3 regions of the Thalassolituus sp. UBA2009 genome follow, and region 1 is predicted to be linked to each of the others. Evidence: predicted binding sites of a transcription regulator. Region 1 holds the regulator's gene; each other region holds the start of a gene.
The links. The regulator LexA, encoded in region 1, represses DNA repair genes until DNA is damaged. The targets are predictions, from matches to a motif close to TACTGTNTANNTANACAGTA.
Positions count from the first base shown of each region.

Region 1 (2,270 bases):
TTGCCATCCAGACGTGCCTGTACGGCATCCAGCTCACGTTCCAGATCTTCACAGAATGGCGTCAGGAAACGGGCAAATACCGCCTGAATCAGCGCCTTCTTAGAGCCAAAATGATAATTCACCGCCGCCAGATTCACTCCGGCCTTGGTGGTGATATTCCGCAATGAGGTCTCGGCAAAGCCACGCTCCGAAAACAACTCCTCTGCCGCATTCAGGATACTTTTTACCGTATCTTTCTGTGCCATAACCCTGCATCTGCCTTATCACGCTGTCGCGGCTTTATTGCCATCGCCGACAGTACAAAACAACTGTTTCAAACATACGTTTAAAACGAGATTTAGGCAACCCCATATACGGCCAAAGGCTAAAAGCCTCATTCCATTATCCGGGTCAGTACAACGGCGGTGAATACACCGTAATCCACAGACCGCTGATAACAGGGGTTTACACTGGATAAAATACTGTATACATTTACACCATACTGTATGGATCAACAGACTGGATAAGCATCATGATCAAGCTCACGGCACGACAACAGCAGGTTCTGGATTTCATCCGCTCCTCACTGGAAGAAACAGGATTTCCGCCCACCCGCGCCGAAATTGCTGCCGAGCTGGGCTTTAAATCGCCTAACGCCGCAGAGGAACACTTAAAGGCGCTGGCACGTAAAGGGGCGATTGAAATTATGCCCGGCGCTTCCCGCGGCCTGCGCATTGTTGAAGAGCAGAATCCGGGTCTGCCAATCGTTGGCCGTGTAGCCGCCGGTGAGCCCATCCTGGCTCAGGAACACATCGCCGAATACTGCGAGATTCCACCCAGCTTCTTCCGCCCTTCTGCAGACTTCCTGCTGGAAGTTCATGGCGACAGTATGAAGAACATCGGTATTCTCGACGGCGACTACATTGCCGTGCACAAAGCCGAAACCGCCCGTAATGGCGAAATCATCGTTGCCCGCGTCGATAACGAAGTAACGGTCAAGCGCTACGAGAAGAAGCGTAATCAGGTGATTCTGCACCCGGAAAATGACGACTTTAAGCCCATTGAAGTTGATCTGCGGGAAACGGAATTTGCCGTTGAAGGTTTATACGTCGGCGTTGTACGCCGCAGCTAACAGCAACTGTTCACAGGTTCGGGGTGATTGTTATGCGTCAGTTATTACTCGGAATGGAAGAAGCCGGCTTATCTCTCAGCAGCCAGCAACCAGGCAGAATGACCAGGGTCAGCACCAGTGCGCTGCGCGGCAGTCTGACCGAGGTCATCGTCAGTGAAGGCAGTGCCATTCAGCCCATGCATTTGCTGCCGATGCTGGCACAGTGCAATGCGCATAAGCGCTGGCTGATGTGGCTGAGCCCGCACCGTCCGATGAATAAAAGCTGGCTGGAAAGCATGGGCCTGCAGCATTCGCCGGTGATTCATCTCGACCTGTGCAATGACACCCAGCTGGCCCTGTGCAGCAAAGTTCTGGCGGCCGGCAACAGCCATATGATTGTTGAATGGCAGGGCGAGCTGAGCAACCACGAACGGCAGATTATTCGCCAGCAGGCCGACCAGAGCGGCAGCCATGTGGTGCTGATTCAGCGCCGCCCCTGAGGCGCAGAAAGCGACGAACACAAAAAAAGCCCTGATCTTGATCAGGGCTTTTTTTGTGCTTTCAGCACAGCTTCACACGTACGGACTGTAGGCAATTCACTACAGCACAGCACAGCTCAGTGCAGTCGTTGCTGATACTCAGGGGTGTCGAAGTCTTCGCGCTCAACTTCCATACCGGAAAGCTCGCCGACTTTACGTACACCGGCTTCCAGCATTACCCGCGCAACATCCATATGATGCGCCTGCAGGCTGGCCTTGGCATCTTCGGAAAAATGAATACACACCAGTGCATCGCTGTCCTGATCGTCGGCACGACGCAGGGCGATATCACCATTGGAAAGTTCTACGATTTCAAAAAAGCGCGCCATAACCGCCTCTCAAAACTGGGCGCGGGAGTGTATCACAGGATGTTTTCAATAGCTTGAACGACACACAGAACCGTTAGTAATAAAAAGTAAACGGTTCTGCATAAATATGCTCATCGAGGAGTCAGCTTTCCTGACGATTGGCGCGCTGGTCTTCAATCAGGCGGGTCAGATCCTGCAGCCAACCGGCAACCGGTGAGTGCGGGGTGGCAACCAACGCAATCCGGCCCTGAGCCTCAACCGTCTGTACGGCCGCTGCAGGCTGATTCATTCCGGACGGACGTCCCTGAGCATCTGCCGCTGCCAGCATCTGTG
Region 1 covers NZ_DDCJ01000068.1:58,615-60,884, forward strand. The annotation lists gene B3P58_RS08555 (TetR/AcrR family transcriptional regulator) at 1-245, opposite strand, end outside; gene lexA (transcriptional repressor LexA) at 512-1,111, shown strand; gene B3P58_RS08565 (cell division inhibitor SulA) at 1,144-1,590, shown strand; gene B3P58_RS08570 (hypothetical protein) at 1,707-1,958, opposite strand; gene B3P58_RS08575 (DUF6586 family protein) at 2,080-2,270, opposite strand, start outside.

Region 2 (2,270 bases), on a different contig from region 1:
GAAGACAGCTCGTTAACAGCTACCGCAACCTGACTGATTTCATTCTGCTGCAACTGCACCGCCTGATTATTGTTTTCGGCATTTTCGCGTGCAGATTTGGCAATGCCATCCAGTTCGCGGGAAGAGTCGCGGCTCTGGGAAACCAGTTCATGGATGGATGAAACAAAGACATTAAATGAGTTGCTCAGTGCGCCAATTTCATCGTGCCGGGTCACCTGCAGGCGACGGGTTAAATCGGCTTCGCCCTGAGCAATGTCCGACATCGCACTGTTAAGCACGACCAGTGGTCGTAACAGGTAAGAGATAATCATGCCGGCAATCAGGGTTACCACCACGATAGTCAGAATGCCAATCAGCATGCTTGACCAGCGCAGGGTCGCCAGGCTGGCAAAGGCTTCGGCCTTATCCATCACCAGCAGCAGACGCCAGTCAGTACCGTCGATGGAGTAAAGCCCGACCAGACTATTGCGCTGATTAAAGCTGGCCTGCTGGATTTTATTCAGCTGCAGTTGTGTACCGTTGCCGAGAAGGGCTGAAACATTTTTACCCAGCAGCTTCTGATCCGGATGGACCATAAAATCGCCTTTGCTGTCGAGCAGGGCAGCATAGCCACTGTCTCCGAGCTCGATACCCAGTACTTCTTTTACGATGGCTTCGAGAGAAATATCCCCACCGATCACTCCGCCACGCAGCGGCTCGGCAAAGGTAACGATTAATTCGTTGGTGGTAACGTCAACATAAGGCGCTGTCAGAACCTGGCGTTTTTCTGCCATCGCCTGCTGATACCAGGGGCGGGTGCGCGGATCGTAATCGACTGGTAATTCATCATCCGGACGCATGATCATTTCGCCGCTGTCGGTGCCCAGATAGAGGAACATATAGTCACCGGATGTCAGCCCCTGTTCGATCACCGTTATACGGTCGCCATTAATTAATGCTTTGGCGGTGCCACTTAAGACCTGACCTTTATTATTGATCCAGCTGCTGACGTAGCGGCTGGCACGTTCACCGGTTACCTGAATGCGCTCACCGATGGCTTGCTCTAGACTGCTGCGGGCCTGCTCATAAGTAAAAATGCCACTCAAAGCAAGAAGCACCAGAATGGTGCCACCGACGGCGAGCATCATCTGTTTACGGATACTGTTACGCATAGGATTTATCCTGAAAAACGGGCTGTTTTCAGCATAGATCAAATATTGTACTGAGCGTTTTGTTAAAAGAGCCCGGCAATACGCGCAGGCGCTGGCACGTGAACAGGGGCTCGGCTATGATGAGTGCTGTATAAAAATACAGTTATTTCCATGCGCCTGATTATTGCCGAAAAACCCAGCCTTGGCCGTGCCATCGCCGCCGTGCTGCCCAAGCCACACAGTAAGGGCGAGGGATTTATCCGTGCCGCCAACGGCGACGTGGTGAGCTGGTGTATTGGCCATCTGTTAGAGCAGGCAGAACCGGATGCTTACGATCCGGCTTTTAAACAGTGGCGGCTCGATCATCTGCCGATTGTACCTGCGCAGTGGCAACTGCAGGCCAAAGCGCAAACCCGTAAGCAGTTGAGTGTACTGCGCAAGCTGGTTAAAGAAGCCGGCAGTCTGGTACATGCCGGCGATCCGGACCGTGAAGGCCAGCTGCTGGTGGACGAGGTTATTGAATTCCTGAAGGTGCCCGGCGCCAAACGCCAGGCAATGCAGCGACTGTTAATCAGTGATTTAAACCCGCAGGCGGTGAGCCGGGCACTGCAGCAGCTGCGCTCTAATCAGGAGTTTATTCCGCTGTCGGTGTCGGCGCTGGCGCGTTCCCGTGCCGATTGGTTGTATGGCATCAACCTGACCCGCGCGTACACCATAAAAGGTCGTCAGGGCGGAGTTAACAGCGTGTTATCCGTTGGCCGGGTGCAGACGCCGGTACTGGGGCTGGTGGTGCGCCGTGATGAGGAAATAGCTGACTTCATCAGCAAACCTTTTTACGAGGTGCAGGCAGCTGTTCATTTAACGGCAGAGTCCCCCCTGAGTTTCTACGCCAACTGGCAGCCGAGCGATGCCTGTGCCGCGCATCAGGATGAGGAAGGCCGGGTGCTGAATCCGAAGCTGGCCGCCAATGTCGCTGCCCGTATCCGTCAGCAACCGGCGCAGGTTGAACAGGTTGAGCGTAAAGAAAAAAAGCAGGCGCCGCCGCTGCCGTTTAATTTATCGGCGTTGCAGATTGATGCCGCCAAAGCGCTGGGCATGAGTGCGCAGCAGGTTCTGGACGGAGCACAGAGCCTGTATGAA
Region 2 covers NZ_DDCJ01000043.1:98,907-101,176, forward strand. The annotation lists gene B3P58_RS05130 (methyl-accepting chemotaxis protein) at 1-1,151, opposite strand, end outside; gene B3P58_RS05135 (DNA topoisomerase III) at 1,302-2,270, shown strand, end outside.
Region 2: a site for LexA is predicted at 1,276-1,295, ahead of B3P58_RS05135 (DNA topoisomerase III). Genes of this name have one in related genera too.

Region 3 (2,270 bases), on a different contig from region 1:
TTTTCTTCCAGGCCGGACATATTAAAACGCCGTGCCAGTTCGTTAACCACGGCTTCCGGGCGCTCACCCAGCTTGGCCAGTGCCACCAGGGTGTGGAACCACAGGTCGGCGGTTTCGTAGATAACATCGCTGTTATCGCCACTGGTCTCGGCGTCTTTGGCGGCCAGAATGGTTTCGGTGGCTTCTTCGCCAACCTTCTCCAGAATCTTGTTCAGGCCCTTGTGATACAGGCTGGCCACATAGGATGAATCGGCGGCCGCGCTCTTACGTTCTTCAAGGATATCGCCGAGGGCGGAAAGTATATCGCTCATAGCTGTTTCAGTTTCGTTAAGTAGCAATCAATAAATGTCTTTCGGATCTTTCAGAACCGGATCAACGCTGACCCATTCGCCATCCTGATAGACCCGGTAGAAGCAGCTTTCGCGGCCGGTATGACAGGCGATACCGCCAATCTGTTCCACCTGCAGGGTGATGACATCGGCGTCACAGTCAAGGCGCACTTCGTGCAGCTGCTGCACATGGCCGGAAGACTCGCCTTTACGCCACAGTTGCTGGCGCGAGCGGGAATAGTAGATGGCGCGGTTTTCCTGCACCGTCAGCGCCAGTGCTTCCCGGTTCATCCAGGCCATCATCAGGATACGGCCGGTCTTATAATCCTGCGCAATGGCCGGTACCAGACCATCGGCGTCCCACTTTACGGCATCAAGCCAGTTACTCATAACATCCCCCGCGTTCAGAGGTCGCAGGATACCCCATGCCTGGGGTTTCGGGTAGGGCTTCACCGCCTGTGGATACGGGTGACGAAGGCAGCAAACAATACGCACCAGAACAACGCCGGCGTTATTGTCCGGCGCGCCTTTATAGTGCTGACGGTTTTATCGTTAATAGCGGGCACTAACAGTACGTAACAATTCTGATCAAATTGTCAGTATTGGCCTCTTTAGGTACCTCATCAGAGGTAGGTTTGGCCTGTTAACTCAGGCATTGGCATGGGCGCTGCTCTTCACTCCTGCAGACTCACAACAAGAGCTGCAAACCATGACGTTAACCAAGCAAAAAAGTAAAACCAGAAACCTGTCCCGCCGCGTATTCACTCCGGCACCGCTGGCGGCCTGTATCGCAACCCTGCTGTTGTCGGCGGTGATGCCGGCGGCGCAGGCAGAGCCCTTTAAGCCGGAAGTTTTTACGGTCGAGAAAACCATTCAGCCCGGGCCGAATGTGTTTATGAACGAAGCCGCCTGGGGGGGCGCCAGCCAGATTCACGTCTTCGCTCAGGATGACCTGCACTATAAAGGCTCGATGCCGGCGGGTATTACTTCGCAGATGAAAGTCTCGAAAGACGGCAAAACCGTTTACGTGCTGTCCGACTTTGCCAAGCGCATTACCTATGGTCCGGTAGAAAGCGTGGTGCAGGTGTATGACGTAGAAACCCTGAGCCGTAAGAAAGAAATCATCGTGCCTAATAAAGCCGTAAAAGCCATCGGCATGACCCAGCTACTGGAATTAAGCGCCGATGAAAAACTGCTGTATGTGCAGAATGCCACACCGGCCACCTCAGTTTCGGTAATTGATATTGCCGCCGGCGAAGTGATTACTGAAGTGCCGACCCCGGGATGTTACGGAGTTTATCCGGCACTGGAAGGCTCTAGCTTCAGTACGCCCTGTGGTACCGGACAGCTGAAAACTTTCACCCTGAAAGGTAAGGAATACAGTGTTGAAGCATCGGGCAAATTATTCGATGTGGATGCCGACCCGATTTATATCCACAGCGAACGCCGTAAAAACGGTGAGCTGATCCTGACCACCTTCGGCGGAGCCCTGTACCTCGCCGATGACAGTGGCAAAACCGTAAAAATCAAAGAAAAACTGCAGGTGAATACCGGCATCGAAGGTGACTGGGCTCCGGGTGGTTATGCCATCACGGCTTACAGCAGCACGCTGGATATGGTGTTTATGCTGATGCATTCAGGCGCTTATGACGGCAGCCATAAAAACGGCTCTGAAGAAATCTGGGCTTACAGTCTGAAAAAGAAAAAACTCATCAGCCGTTCTCCGGCACCGCACATGGTGGCGCTGAGTGTGACTGAGGGCAAAACCCCGGTGCTGTTCGGCTCCAATGAAGAAGACGAAACCATCGATAAGTACGTACTGAGCGGCGATGGCGACTTTATGTTTGAGAAGGCGGCGGCCGACGAAAAAGCCGGTTGGACCACCTCGCTGGCGGTGTCTCATGACTGAATTACTGCCACTGGCGAGCCTCACGCTGCTGG
Region 3 covers NZ_DDCJ01000043.1:53,211-55,480, forward strand. The annotation lists gene B3P58_RS04915 (phosphoribosyl-ATP diphosphatase) at 1-311, opposite strand, end outside; gene hisI (phosphoribosyl-AMP cyclohydrolase) at 339-719, opposite strand; gene B3P58_RS04925 (amine dehydrogenase large subunit) at 1,039-2,238, shown strand; gene B3P58_RS04930 (MauE/DoxX family redox-associated membrane protein) at 2,231-2,270, shown strand, end outside.
Region 3: a site for LexA is predicted at 912-931, ahead of B3P58_RS04925 (amine dehydrogenase large subunit). Genes of this name have one in related genera too.